Thermogutta terrifontis: one gene and its partner. Each later gene encodes a partner of the first gene's protein in a complex. Links are inferred from orthologs where the notes say so. Each region holds a gene or a part of one and is shown on either strand. Other genes may lie near its edges.

What was found.
Region 2: the proteins of nusB (region 1) and rpsJ are in contact, whole or in part, in a solved structure (PDB 3D3B), measured with the Escherichia coli proteins. The link is inferred for Thermogutta terrifontis from one-to-one orthologs.

The regions. Positions count from the first base shown.
Region 1 is NZ_CP018477.1:1,714,995-1,722,305, reverse strand. Bases 1,435-4,433 are described here. They hold nusB (transcription antitermination factor NusB), read left to right. Parts: upstream 1,435-2,717; coding sequence 2,718-3,149; downstream 3,150-4,433. Other genes in these bases: ftsY (signal recognition particle-docking protein FtsY), read left to right, coding at 3,339-4,256; ribH (6,7-dimethyl-8-ribityllumazine synthase), read left to right, coding at 2,084-2,704; rho (transcription termination factor Rho), read left to right, coding at 1,435-1,910. In the rest of the region: more of rho, read left to right, coding at 414-1,434; THTE_RS06465 (Gfo/Idh/MocA family protein), read left to right, coding at 4,625-6,016; THTE_RS06460 (P-II family nitrogen regulator), read left to right, coding at 6,291-6,638; THTE_RS06455 (O-methyltransferase), read right to left, coding at 6,837-7,311. UniProt on the Escherichia coli protein: Part of the processive rRNA transcription and antitermination complex (rrnTAC). The complex forms an RNA-chaperone ring around the RNA exit tunnel of RNA polymerase (RNAP).
Region 2 is NZ_CP018477.1:1,374,155-1,381,360, reverse strand. The notes cover bases 1,781-4,674. They hold rpsJ (30S ribosomal protein S10), read right to left. Parts: upstream 3,449-4,674; coding sequence 3,113-3,448; downstream 1,781-3,112. Other genes in these bases: THTE_RS05170 (POT family MFS transporter), read right to left, coding at 3,745-4,674; rplC (50S ribosomal protein L3), read right to left, coding at 2,258-2,947; rplD (50S ribosomal protein L4), read right to left, coding at 1,781-2,177. Also shown: rpsS (30S ribosomal protein S19), read right to left, coding at 2-271; rplB (50S ribosomal protein L2), read right to left, coding at 326-1,183; rplW (50S ribosomal protein L23), read right to left, coding at 1,206-1,520; more of rplD, read right to left, coding at 1,539-1,780; more of THTE_RS05170, read right to left, coding at 4,675-5,127; THTE_RS05160 (DUF7986 domain-containing protein), read left to right, coding at 6,314-6,550; THTE_RS18760 (DUF7986 domain-containing protein), read left to right, coding at 6,499-6,921. UniProt on the Escherichia coli protein: Involved in the binding of tRNA to the ribosomes. Part of the processive rRNA transcription and antitermination complex (rrnTAC). The complex forms an RNA-chaperone ring around the RNA exit tunnel of RNA polymerase (RNAP).

The DNA of each region.
Region 1 (7,311 bases):
GAAGAGTGTTGAAGTTTTTGATTCGACGACTCGATGGGATCGTCCTCTCAGCTACGAGCTGGTGCAGCATAAAACACTGAAGCGGGATAAAAAAAGACGAGTCGTGTACGAAGCTTTTGCACAATGACGAAGGAGCCAAAGATTTCGCGCTGTGCTGCGTGAATGACAGAGTCGGGAAGATAGGCACCAGCACGCTGCGAAGTCGATAGTATGTTCGTTGTGTTTCGTTTTGATTTTGGAAAAATCTTTCGCATCTCGAGACTTAGCCACTTGAAACGGGAGTGATTCATCCCATAAAAATTGGTTGGGTGCAGTAACGGCTACTCCATCCGTTTTAAAATGTTGAGTCCCACCTTTTGGCACCGTTCGCGTGCCGCCGGAAAGTCCTGACCTTGTCACAGGAGACTGACGCCATGTCCCAGTCGAAAGATATCCGATCTTTTTCCGATTCCCGAAGATTCGGTGAGGAAGAATCCAACGGGAAAGGTGTGCCCGCACAGCGTGGTCGGCAGACCTTTCGTCGCCGCCGTCACGACCGTGACGAACCGCTTTCCATTGCGGAACAGCTCATGGACGGCCGCTTTGAAGAGGAGGAAAACGACGAAGAGGCTCAGCAGTTCGAACAGGCGAAGCGGTCGGGCGACACGCACATCGCCGAACTTCAGCGGATGTCGATGGCGGAACTCATCGAGGAAGCCCGCAAGGAAAACCTCTCCGATACTGAAATCGCCGGCATGAAACGGCAGGATCTCATCTTCCGCATCCTGAAAGAGCGGGTGAAGATGAGCGGTCTGATGTACGGAGAAGGGACTCTCGAAATTCTTCCGGATGGCTTCGGCTTTTTACGGAGTCCCGATTACCATTATCTCGCCTGCCCGGATGACATCTACGTTTCCCCCAGTCAAATCCGCCGTTTTGGCCTGCGAACGGGAATGACAGTCTCGGGCCAGATCCGGCCGCCCAAGGAAAACGAGCGGTATTTCGCCCTTCTGCGGGTGGAGGCCGTTAATTACGAAGATCCCAATCTGGCAGCCAAGAAAATCTGGTTTGACGACCTCACCCCTTGCCATCCCGACAAACGAATCATCCTCGAAACGACTCCGGAAGAAATTGAATGCCGGGTGGTGGACCTCATCGCACCCGTCGGATTCGGACAGCGGGGCCTAATCGTAAGCCCACCCCGGGCGGGGAAGACGATCCTCCTCCAGAAGATGGCCAAAGCCGTTCTCAAGAATTATCCGGACTGCTACGTGTTTATGCTGCTCATCGACGAGCGTCCGGAAGAGGTGACGGACATGGAGCGTCAGATCAAAGGCTGTAACTGTGAGGTGATCAGCTCGACATTTGATGAGGCTCCAGCCCGACACATCCAGGTGTCGGAAATGGTGATCGAGAAGGCCAAACGGATGGTGGAATACGGCAAAGACGTCATCATCTTCCTCGATTCCATCACCCGACTGGCCCGGGCATGGAATGCCGAGTGCCCCGCCTCTGGAAAGATCCTTACAGGAGGCGTGGACGCCAACGCCCTGCAGCGACCGAAGAAATTCTTCGGGTCCGCGCGGAAGATCGACGAAGGCGGTTCTCTCACCATCATCGCCACGGCTCTGATCGACACCGGCAGTAAGATGGACGAGGTCATTTTCGAGGAGTTCAAGGGCACCGGAAACATGGAAATTGTGCTCGACCGTCGGCTGGTGGACAAGCGCATCTGGCCGGCCATCGACATCAACCGTTCAGGAACACGTCGTGAAGAAATGCTTCTTGACCCAGAAGAACATCGCCGGATTTGCATTCTCCGCCGTGTTCTGAACGAGATGAATCCGCCGGATGCCATGGAATTCCTGGTGAGCCGTCTGGCCAAAACCAAGACCAACGCCGAGTTCTTGATGAGTCTCAACGTCCGTTGATTTGAGCATGTTCAGGGGGACGGCAAACGGCTGACCTGTTTTCCGTCTTGATGCACGAGCGGGCAACCACGCTTCCGCGACAAGGAGCCCCGTTCAATCACAAACCGCCCTGATGGTTGGCGCGGGCTCAGATGCAGTTACTACCCGGGCGTGGACGATAGACAGCCAATTCCATGACCAATCCACACGCTGCCATGAATCTTCGCGAACGCTTTCCCGGCATTCGCGTCTTCGAGGGAACTTGCGAGTTACCCCCGGGACGGTTTGCTGTGGTCGTTTCCCGTTTTAATGAGACAATCACAAATGGGTTGCTTCAGGGGGCCCTGGAAACACTCACCTCGGCCGGTGTTTCCAACGAAGCCATTGACGTCTTCTGGGTTCCCGGCGCGTTTGAGATTCCCACCGTTGCCCAGTGGCTGGCCAGCTCGCGGAAGTATTTGGCGGTCATCTGTCTGGGTGCGGTCATCAAAGGGGAGACTTCCCACGACCAGCACATTAATCGCGCGGTGAGCCTGCAAATTGCCGAAATTGGTGTAAAAACAGGGGTTCCAGTTTTATTCGGGGTGATCACATGCGACACGCTTGAGCAAGCCATGGCACGGTCCGCGGGGAGTGACGTCATCCGGAGTAAAGATCGGTCGGGGCGAGCGGTCAGCAATAAAGGGGCGGAAGCCGCCCAGGCAGCTCTCGAAATGGTCCGTCTCATGGAGCAAATGGAGCAACATCTGCAAATACGCCGGAACGAGGTGACAACCGCTGAAAAAGCACCATCGGGAGGGGCCTACAGTGGGTGACGCGATGGAGCATATGAGCGGTCGCAGGAAGGCCCGGGCCGTGGTCCTTCAAATTCTTTATCAGGATGATCTCAATCCCCAGCATAACCCGGCCGACGATGAACAGACATTGCGGCAGCGCCTCCGTCATCCGGAGTTGGTTCGTTTTGCAAGCGAGTTGCTCAACGGAGTGCGAAAATTCCGACAGGAACTGGACGCCAAGATTGGGGCGGTCACCGAGAACTGGTCCCTGAGCCGAATGGCCGTCACCGATCGGAATGCCCTGAGGATTGGGGCCTACGAGTTGCTTTACACCGATGTACCCCCCCAGGTGGCAATCGATGAGGCCGTGGAGTTGGCCAAAACATTCGGGACGCAACAATCGGGGCCATTTGTGAACGGGATCCTGGACCGACTGTACCGGGATATCGTTCTGGGCTGCGCGCGGACGCCGGAAAAGTCGTGACAGTTGGTCGTCCATCGGGCGGTGCATCCATGGCGATGGCGCCAGTTTGACCGTGCAAATAACCGCTGGCAAAATTTGGAGCTGTTGGGCCGGTGTTCGGGAAGCCAAACCGATTAGATATCCGGCCCTTGCGAGACAAAAAAGAGGGTGTTTCAGCGCAGGCAAGAGAGAATCCGGTGAGTCGCGACCATGGGACTGCTTGATCGTATCAAACAAGGTCTGAAAAAGACCGCCCAAATTTTACAAACAGACATCCGCGATCTGTTCAAGACGCGGGGAAGGCTGGTCGATCAGGCTTTCCTGGATGAGCTCTTCGAAGTTCTGGTTCGCACCGACATGGGGGTTCAAGCGGCCCAGCAGCTCGTCGATCAGATCGCCCAGAAGTACCGCAATCGCGTCATCGAATGGTCAGAGGCGATTGAGGAAATAAAGAAGGGCCTTAAAGATCTCCTGCGGCAACCGGAGTCCCCCATCCGCTTCGCCAGCCAGGGCCCAACGGTCATCATGGTTTGCGGGGTCAACGGGTGCGGGAAAACCACGACAATCGCCAAATTGGCGTACATGTTCCAGTCGCAGGGGAAGAAAGTCCTCCTCGGAGCGGCGGATACCTTCCGCGCTGCGGCCGTGGAGCAATTGAGTATCTGGGCTCAGCGTTTGGGGGTGGAGATTGTGACCGGCCCGCAGGGAAGTGATCCCGCGGCTGTGGGTCATCGAGCGGTCGCCCGGGCGATTGAAACCCAGGCCGACGTCTGTATCGTCGATACCGCGGGACGTCTGCAAACACATCAGAATCTGATGCGGGAACTCTCCAAAATCCACCGGGTGTTGGGAAAACAGATTCCCGAGGCCCCCCACGAGGTCCTTCTCGTCCTCGACGCCACCACTGGTCAGAATGGGATCAGTCAGGCCAAGCATTTCAGCGAGGCCGTCAAGTGTACCGGGCTTGTTCTCGCAAAACTGGACGGCACAGCCAAAGGCGGGGTTGTGGTGGCGATTCGACAGCAGATGGGACTGCCCGTGAAATTTGTCGGCGTGGGGGAAAAACCTGAAGACCTCCTGCCCTTCGATGCCGATAGCTTCGTGGATGCAATGTTTGCTGAAAGCTGAGTTCCGCCCGTGTAGCGAGAAAACTCCTTTTTTTCCGGTTCGGGTGGGGCTCCATTAGACGGGATCTCTTCGAACGTGGCAGTCCGTTCCCACCGCTGTCATAACTTGGCGAGTTTGAGCTCATCCAGACACAAGGGGCGCTCCCGTTGAATGAAAACACCGAGAACCCACCAACGAAAATCTCGTCCCCGCAGTCATTCCCGAAGTTGGCGAACCCAAAAATCGAGAGCATTGGCAAACGGGCTGGATGGGTGTATTCTATTGCCAGTGAAATCATGTTTTTCGGCCAGTGGCGCATCCTCCTATACAAGCGATTGCCGCCGCACCAGTCGATTTTGACGCCTTCCAACTCGTGAAAGGAGTTTGCCATGCGAGAGCACCAGATTTCCCGTCGCTCTGTATTGAAGCTGGGTGCCGTCCTGGGCATCCCGACGTTTGTCAGCAGCCGAGCCCTGGGATTGGCGGGTCAGGCCCCGGCATCCGAACGGGTCAAAGTGGCCATCGTCGGCCTGGGCGGCCGAGCGCGATCGATCGTCAATGAGTCCCGGGAAATCAAAGACATGCAAATTGTGGCGGTGTGCGATTGTTTCAAGCCCGCCATCGATCGTTTCGTCAAAGATGTGGGACAAGACCAAAAATGGGGCACTTACGAAGACTTCCGCACCATGATTGAAAAGGAAAAGCCCGATGGTGTGATGGTGGAAACCACCACTCATGCCCGGGCTTGGATCACCGTGATCGCCATGCAAATGGGGATGGATGCCTACATCGAAAAACCCATGTGCCTGACAATCCGCGAAGGCCGGTACATGGTGCAGGCGGCGCGGAAGTACAATCGGGTGACACAAGTGGGAACCCAGCAGCGTTCCATGCCCATCAATAACTGGGCCAGCGATTTGGTGAAAAACGGTGCCATTGGCAAAGTCCTCACGGTAATTGCCCCTAACTTCGTGGGTCCGGAGCGCTGGCCGGGGAAGCCGCCGATGCCGATGCCCGAAGGGGGAAGCGCGAACTGGTGGGACGTGTGGACGAATCAGGCAGAATTACGGCCGTACCACCCCGAACTGCATCACGGTTGGGAGCGCTGGTGGGACTATGATGGTGGGGGATTGTGCTACGGCGTCACTGGTTGGGGAACCCATTCCTACGATCAAATCCAGCGTGCTCTCGGCACCGACGAAACAGGTCCGGTGGAGATCATGCTCGAGGAACCTGTCCGGGTAGAACCGTGCGGCAAGTTTGAGACCATCCCCGAAGATGATCCCACTTATCTGGAGTACCTCAACCGTCTGGCTCGTCCGGTGGTTGGGCCGCGGGCCAAAGTGCGGATGTGGTATGCCAATGGGACAGAACTGCGTCTCCACTTGAATGGCGATTGGGGCCCTGGGTTGGGTGCGATCTTCATCGGTGAAAAGGGGAAAGTGGAAATCAATCGCAACAAGATTGCAACCAATCCCAAGGAACTCATGCAATCACCGGATTATCCAGGCCCGATCACACGGCCGGAGACGGAATACCACATCGCCAACTGGATTGAGTGCATTAAGACACGCAAGCGGTGCAATGCCGACATCGAATACGGACAACGCTCCACAACACTGTGCTATCTCGTCAACATTGTGCGCGAAGTGGGCGAGGTGGGATTCAAACTTCGCTGGGACCCGACGACGGAGCAATTCACCAACCACGACGGAGCCAACAAGTCTTCCTATATGGAGCGCCCGCGGCGGAAGGGCTACGAACTGCCGGCTTTGGTGTGACGTGTGATCCGCAAGCCTCAAGACTTCGCCACCTGAGATTGTGGCAACGCGGGAGAGCGATCTGATGGACACGCGGGGGCGGCCAACTGGTCGCCCCCAATCGGTTTTGATTGCCTTATTCCGCCAATGGTGTTTTCTTGTCTGAACGCCACGATCTGGTGGCACAACGAACTGTGGTCAATTGTCCTCAGGGCGTGTCTTGCCGCACGTATCCAGATATGATAGTGTGATACCTACCGCTGGTGAGTTATGTTTTTCGTCGTAGGGTGGCCCAATGAAGCTGATCATCGCCATCATTCAGCCCCATCGACTGGAAGCCGTCAAACAGGCCCTTGCGGAGGTGGAGGTCTTCCGCCTCACGGTCATGGACGTGCAGGGATTTGGGCGGGAAAAGGGTCATGCCGAGGCCTTTAGGGGCCATGAGTATTCCGTGAATCTCACCCGCAAGGTCCAGCTCATGATCGCCGTCAATGACAACTTTCTGGAACCGACCATTGACGCCATCATCAAAGGGGCACGGACCGGACCGCACGGGCAGATTGGGGATGGCAAAATTTTCGTGTTGCCCCTGGAGGATTGCATCCGAATCCGAACCGGCGAGCGCGGCGGGGAGGCGATCTGACTGTTTGCCATTCGTCGCGGCAACCGCCCGCAGATTCTTTCCCATGCCATTGATTGTTGATTCTTCGCTCAAAAGATGAGAACAAACCGGCAGAGGTGATGGGGCCAACCCCTGCCGGTTTTTTGTTGCTGGGTTTTCGCTAGGGACTTTCACCCTGGCTGCGGGCAGAAGTTCCCCACGCCAGGAGGAAATGTCCGGTCAATGTTTTTTCACCGACACCGATACCCCCGAGGCGTCCATGTGCAGGAACACCGTCTCGTAGTCTGGATTTGTCGTGATTGCCTTCACGAATCGCGGGTCGGCCATGCTCGGGATCATGTTATGGGCGATAACAACTCCCCCGGGACGAACCAGGGGTGAAAGCTTCTCAAAATAGTCAAGATACCCGGTCTTGTCTGCGTCGAGGAAAAGAACATCGATCGGTTCCTTGACCTGTTTGACGGTTTCGTGGGCATCCCCAAGCACAATCGTCACAATGTCGCTGACCCCTGCTTTTTCGAAATTCTCCCGGGCCATGGCAGCACGCTTCTCGTTGATTTCAAAGGTGGTCAACTTTCCTCCCGTCTTTTTTAGCACCAGGCAGAACCACAGTCCGGAATACCCCACCGAGGTACCGAGTTCCACCACGTGCTTGGCCCCCACGGCCTCGGCCCATGCACGGAGGAGACGTCCG
Region 2 (7,206 bases), 340 kb from region 1 along the record:
ATCATTTCTTGCCACGTCCACCATGACCGCGGAAGATTCGGGTGGGGGCGAACTCACCCAGCCGATGTCCCACCATATCCTCGGTCACAAACACCTTGACGTGCGTCTTGCCGTTGTGAACCAGAAACGTATGGCCGACGAACTCGGGAATGATCGTGCAGGCTCTTGCCCAGGTCTTGATAGGTTCCTTCTTGCCCGCCGCATTCAGTTTTTCGACCTTCGCGGCGAGCTTCGCATCGACGTATGGACCTTTTTTAAGTGACCGTCCCATATTCTTTTGCCGTCACGTCGAGGTTTGTCTTTCGTCCAATGGATTAACCCTGCGTCAGCGAATCGGCAACTGCCCGTATCGCACGGACCGCCGCCGCCGAACAATTGCCTTGTTGGAAGGCTTGCCTCGTTTCCGCGTGTAACCGCCCTTGGCCAGCTTTCCAGTGGGGCTGCATGGGTGACGACCACCCTTCGATCGCCCCTCACCACCACCATGGGGGTGATCGATGGGGTTCATCGCGGTACCGCGGACGTGGGGCCGTCTGCCCAGCCAACGCTTGCGGCCTGCTTTACCCAGCACGATGCCCTCATGGTCGGGGTTGCTCACCGCGCCGATTGTCGCCCGGCATGCCGCGGGCACCCGACGGATCTCGCCGCTGGGCAGCGTGAGTTGTGCCCAGTTTGCATCCCGTGCCACCAGCGTCGCGGAACACCCCGCGGCCCGACACATCACGCCGCCTTTCCCCGGAATCAGCTCGATGTTGTGCACCTGCATGCCCAGGGGAATTTCCGAAAGCGGCAGGCAATTCCCAATGTTTGGAGGCGCCCCCGGGCCGCTCATTACCGTGTCGCCGGGTTTAAGCCCATCAGGCGCGATGATATAGCGTTTTTCCCCGTCCGCGTAAACAAGCAACGCGATTCGCGCGCTGCGGTTTGGATCATACTGGATGGAATCAACCTTCGCTGGGATACCATCCTTGTTCCGCTTGAAATCAATGAGGCGGTACATCCGCTTGTGCCCGCCGCCACGATGGCGACAGGTGATGATTCCCTGGTTGTTCCGGCCACCTTTCTTTTTCAGGGGAACAAGAAGGCTCTTTTCCGGCTCGGCGCCCGGCGTCAGCTCGGAGAAATCGCTGACCGTCGCGCCCCGTCGGCCCGGCGATGTCGGCTTGTAGGCTCGAATTCCCATATGAACGGCTCGCCTTGCTCTATCAGTACAGATTGATCCTGTATTCTGGATGGAGTTTCACGATCGCCTTTTTCCAGGCTTTGGTGTACCCAATCCGCCAGCGCACCCGCCGCGGCTTTCCCCGGCGATTCTGCACGTTTACCCAGAGAACCTTCACATTGAACAATTCTTCCACCGCACGTTTGATATCCGCCTTCGTGGCCAGCGGATTGACCTCGAAGGCGTATTGATTGTATCGCTCTGCCTTGTGGTGGTTCTTCTCGGTGATCAGCGGCCGGAAGATCACCTGGTGAGGCTCAAGGCCGCTGAACTCTGGCTTGGGTGTATTCCTCAACATCTGCTTGCACTCCGCTCACTAGCTGGCCGTTCCCACTGCCTTTGCGCGGAACATGTCGAGGGCCGCTCGCGTCATCAGGACCTTCTTCGGCCGAAGAATCACGTATGCGTTCAAATCGGACACCGGCAGCGTGTCCACTTTGTCAATATTCCGGAGGCTCTTATAGGCCGTGACGTCGTAGTTCTCGAGCGTCACCAACACCCGCTGGTCCTGCAGGCCCAGGTTCTTCAAAATGGTGGCAGCTTCCTTGGTTTTTGGCTGTTCGAATTTCAGTTCGTCGATGAGCACCACCTCATTGTCAGCAATTCGCGCCGCGAGCGCCATTCTGGTGGCAAGCCGAAGCGCCTTTTTGGGCAGGCGATAAGACCAGTCCTGCGGGCGCTTCGGGTGTGCGCGACCACCACCGCGTCGAATCGGCGTCCGACGCATACCGGCCCGCGCCCGACCGGTACCCTTCTGCCGGTACAACTTTCGGGTGGAGCCCTCCGTTTCCGATCGGTTCTTGCACTTGGCGGTTCCCTGCCGCAAATTCGCTCGGTACATGACGACCGCGTCGTGCAGAAGCTGCTTGTTGATCTTGGGCGCAAGTTCCGCCGGGTCGATCTCGTACACGTCGACCTGCTCGCCGTTCCGGTTATATACGGGAATGCTCACCATATTCCACGATTCCTGCAATGCCCTTGGCGGTGACTTCGACTACCTCACCACACTGGCCTTAGCTCCCATAGCCAGAACTATCAACCAACCTTGTTGGTCGGCCGAATGATCACGAGCCCGCCCGCCGGACCCGGCACCGCACCCCGCACCACCAACAGGTGTCGTTCAGGATCGATTTTCACCAGTTGCAAATTCCGAATGGTGCATCGCTCGTGGCCGTAATGCCCCGCCATCCGACGGCCCGGCACAACACGCCCCGGCGAGGTGTTGCAGCCCGTGGAACCCGGATGGCGATGCACTTTCTTGACACCATGGCTGGCCCCCTGACCGGCAAACCCATGGCGTTTCATGACACCAGAAAAACCCCGTCCCTTCGTGGTGCCCGTCACATCCACTGCCTTGACACCCTGGAACAGCTCCACCGTCAGAACCTGCCCCACCGAAAACCCATCCACGGGATGCCGGAATTCTCGAATGAACCGCTTGGGTTCGCAGTTAGCCTTCGGAAGAGTTTGTATCCCCGCTGCCGCTAAAAGTCGCTGCCGTTTGCTATCAAGTTTGGCCACGTGCCCGCGTTCTGCCCGAGTTGCTTTCCGACGAGGTTTGTCCAAATACCCCACTTGAATGGCTTCGTAACCGTCCCGGTCCAGCGTTCGAAGCTGCAGAATGTGGCACGGGCCGGCCTGGATCACTGTCACTGGAATGACCCGGCCGTCCTCGTCGAATATCTGAGTCATGCCGACTTTTCGGCCCAAAAGTCCAAGTGCCATGGTTTGCTCACCTTTTCCTGCCTTGCCCCAGGGGACGCGTCGGACATCTCCGCCGTTACCCCTGAAGCTTCCACGTCATACGCAGCTACCGACAACCGCCAAGTCCGCCTACCGTCGTCCCTCAGCCCACCCCCATTTCTTCCGCAAAGCCAAAAAGCAACTTCCTCACTTTCGAGTGCGGGAAATGACCTTAATCTTGATATCGACCCCCGCGGGAGCCGTCAGCTTGTTCAGTTGCTCAATGGTATTGGGAGTCGCCTCTAGGATGTCAATCAATCGCTTGTGCGTCCGAATCTCAAACTGCTGCCGCGCCTTCTTATCCACGTGGGGACTGGAAAGCACGGTGTACCGCTCAATCTTCACTGGGAGCGGAATCGGCCCATGCACTTTCGAATGCGTGCGCTTGGCCGTGTCAACAATTTCCTTTGCGCACTGGTCGAGCACCGCGTGGTCGTAGGATTCCATGCGGATGCGGATAATCTCATTCAGGACGCCCGCCATATCGCTTCACCCTGGTTGTGGACAATATCCCTCTTCGCCCTGATTCAGGGCGAAAAACTTAAATGATATCAGATGGGCTTGATTCTCTCAACGGGGAGGCAGGAAGGAAAATCGCGATCAAGACCCCCTCACGTCCTCATGCCGCCTCCAATTCAGAGTGGGTTCCCGTATTAAACCACAAAGATCGTTTCCGTGCCAAGTCCCCCTGTAGGCAAATTCGTGGGCTGTGGGCTCCGTCGTCCCGTCTGTTCACAGCCGACACCGTTTGTCGCTTGCCGAGACGCTGGCCCGCGCAATCAGTCCTGGAGCACGTCCCGCCCCCGGTAAAAGGTGGCCGCCACGCTGAAAAGTACCGCCGTGGTCAGCATGGTGATCACAAAAAACCAGAAATAACCGGGCCCAGCCATGATGCCGCCGGGTGCATCCAGATGATACAGCTTGACCACGTAATTCACGGCCGCCGTGAATGCATTCCCCATTGAAACCGAAAGAAGATACATGCCCATCACAAGCGACTTGAGGCGTTTCGGGGCCTGGGTGTAAGCGAACTCCAAGCAGGTGACGGAAACCAAAACCTCTGCCGAGGTCAGCACAAGATAAGCAAGGATTTGCCAGCCAATTGTCGGGGTCAATCCCCTCTGAATGAGTGACTCGATGACCGCCGAGATCCAAAAAGAGCCAGCAGCCACAAACATGCCTACCGAAATTCTGCGTAGCGGAGTGAACTTCCAGAAGCGGTCCACCAGGGGATAGAGAACCCGCGTGAACAGGGGAACCAACACGAGAATCAACACAGGATTGACCGCCTGAATTTGCGCAGATTCCCAGTGAATCCCGAGGAAATGTCGGTTCATCTTTTCCGCCTGAAGTACCCAGGCTGACCCCGACTGATCAAAAAGAGACCAGAACATGGCGACAAACACGAAGAGGGGCACCAACCGCAGCAGCGCCTGCCGTCCTTCAGGGTCGACGAGATCCGTCAAGAATTTTCGTCCCGCCGGGGGAATATGGGCAAATTTCGATCGTCCCGCAAAAAACACCGCCGTTGCCAGGGCCATCAGTAACCCTGGTACAGCAAAGGCCAGTCCGGGCCCGGAAATCCGGAGCAACCACGGCGTAAGGAGCGACGACGTGGCCGCCCCAAGGTTGATCGCCAGGTAGAACCACGCGAACACCTCGGTCATCCGATGAGCATTTGCGCGGCAGAATTGGTCGCCCACATGAGCGGAAACGCAGGACTTGATTCCACCGGACCCCAGCGCGATCAGGGCGAGTCCCAGGAACAGGCCCAGCCGGGTCTCATCCCATGCCAGCGCAACATGCCCCAAGCAGTACACCAGCGATAACCCGATAATCGTTGGGTACTTGCCCCAGAACATGTCGGCCAGCACCGCACCGAGAATCGGGAAAAAATAAACGCCCATATTGAAAAGGTGGAAGTAGAATTTCGCCTCTGCCTCGGTCATGGGGGCGGCATGGCCGTCGGCTGTCAGAAGGTACTGCGTCATAAACACGACGAGAATCGCCCGCATGCCGTAAAAGCTGAACCGCTCGGCGGCCTCATTCCCAATGATGTAGGGAATACCCGGCGGAAGCGCCTCGGTTTGGATCGGAGCGGTCGGGTAGTTCGGACGGGAAAAAAGCTGTTCTCGAAAGGATTCGAGACGCTTCCTGAGCATGCGTGCCCTCCGTCAAAAAAGCCAACCAAGCTGATCGAAACAATCTCCCCGGAGCCTTTTGCCGGGGCGGAATCCCCCATTATAAACCACCGGGTGGTGCGCAGACGCGGCCGGGCCGATGCCATTCCACCATCCCTATTCAACCACGCAGGAAAGCCGAGCAACGCACGGACAGCTGGGGCAAGATGACAGGTGGCGGACGGGAACAAGTGCCGTGTTGATTGACGTTTGGGGTATCGCAAAGCTTTCCACCGGTTAGCGATGCTGCCTGACTCACCATGTTATGGCCGTGGACAGCGCCGTTTTACTTTTCAGCGACACAATTCCCTGGTAGATTAAAGACTGTGGCCTTTGTGGAGTTCCGGGTCTCGCCCGGCCTTCCCGTGTGATGGCATGTCCGACCTGCCGAATTGGGCGCTGGGTGCCTGGCAGCCGGGATCGCCGGAGGGCAAAAGATGCTGTAGAATAAAGTTAAGTTCTCCGGGCTGGAATAGGCTGGGTTCCGGACCCAACCTGTGGAACACAAGCGGCGATAGCCATAGGACTTTAAACTGAGTCCCCGTAGCTCAATCGGATAGAGCGTCGGCCTCCGGAGCCGAAGGTTACAGGTTCGAGTCCTGTCGGGGACGCTTTCCGCGCAAACCGCTTTGGATTCGTTCCGCCGCAGGCCGTTTTGGTTTGCGGCCTACTCGCTTCAGTGGTGCAACCCTTGTCAGTCGCTTCAATTCCCTGGGCCGTGCTGGCCGGATGTTTTCTTGGAGCACTTCATGCCGAGTGGAAACCCAAGCAAATCGTGATATAGGCGAAAGGCGGAGCAGTACGTTATCGGGCATCCCGTCGCAACCACTCGGCACAACAATGTGCATCTTTTGCTGTGAGCGTGCGTTTACCGGCAGTCTAAATCGGACCGACGATCAACGGAACCACCCAACCCTTCACAAACGAGGACAAACGGCAGACTTTTCCGCCAATTCGCGCGGGCCGTATCCACGTTCCCACGATCCAACCCATCGTTTTCCAATTGATGTCGGACACAGGGGATACGAGTCACCCTTCTGGACAAATCGGACATGGCGCGGCATAAGAAATTGTCGGTCAGCGATAGTTCTCTGCGGGTTGCCGCATGCTTCACGGTCTCAGGGAGGCTGACGTCAATTCTGCCTTTCGTCTGTAAGGAGCTTTTCCCATGCTGAGGGAATATCGCCATTACAGGATGGTGAACACGAAGTTGCACAGTCTGATCACCGCAGAATATCTCGATCAAGCAACCTTGGAAAAAGCGGCACGCCTTCTGAAGCTGACGCGAAACCGTGAAATCGTTTTGGTGGCGATGACGATGCCAACGCGCTTCTCGATTGTGCAATTTACGAAGTGCGTCAGGCAGACGGTAAGACGTGCGTCGAACGCTATGCCGAAGAGGTGAGCAGCGTGAGTCCCAGCGAAAGACGAGTGTTGGCGGCAATGTGCCGAGCAAGAACGGGGCTATTCAGGGTAGACGGAATTTCGAAAAGGCAAGGCCAAATCATGCTTGAAAATCTAATCATGCCAGGGGAAAAGGAGATCCTGACGGATATCGCCTTCAGCCAAACGATATATGAAGGGTTGCTGCTTTTCTTTCGAGCAATTCGTGTAGAAGCGGTCACAATGACTTCTGGCGTAGCCTTCGTGTTTCCCCAGCGAATGGAGGCGAAGTTACTAGAGGAATGGGAGCGACTTGAGGGCAAGAGTCCAGAACTGTTTGCCTGGTTCTTCAGGGAAAGCAAGCGGAGCGGGTATGAGACCCACTACCTTTGACTATTGGCCTGCATCGTTGCCAACGACGCGCAGTGGTTGGGAGCTCGCGCAACCATAAGCCGACCAGCAGCCTAAGCGTACCATAAAGGCCATTTCAAGCGGCTGTTTTGACTTAGTCCGCTCCACCGTCACTACCAAAACCCGGCAGTTGGGACACCGATGCGATTACTTAGCGTAGGTCGGCCAATTTCACTTGGATATAAACGCCCAGCGTCAGTCGTACCTCGCTGCGGCCGGCAAGGGTTTGGGCCATCTTTGGCGGAAGCCCGGCACGCTGCAAATTCG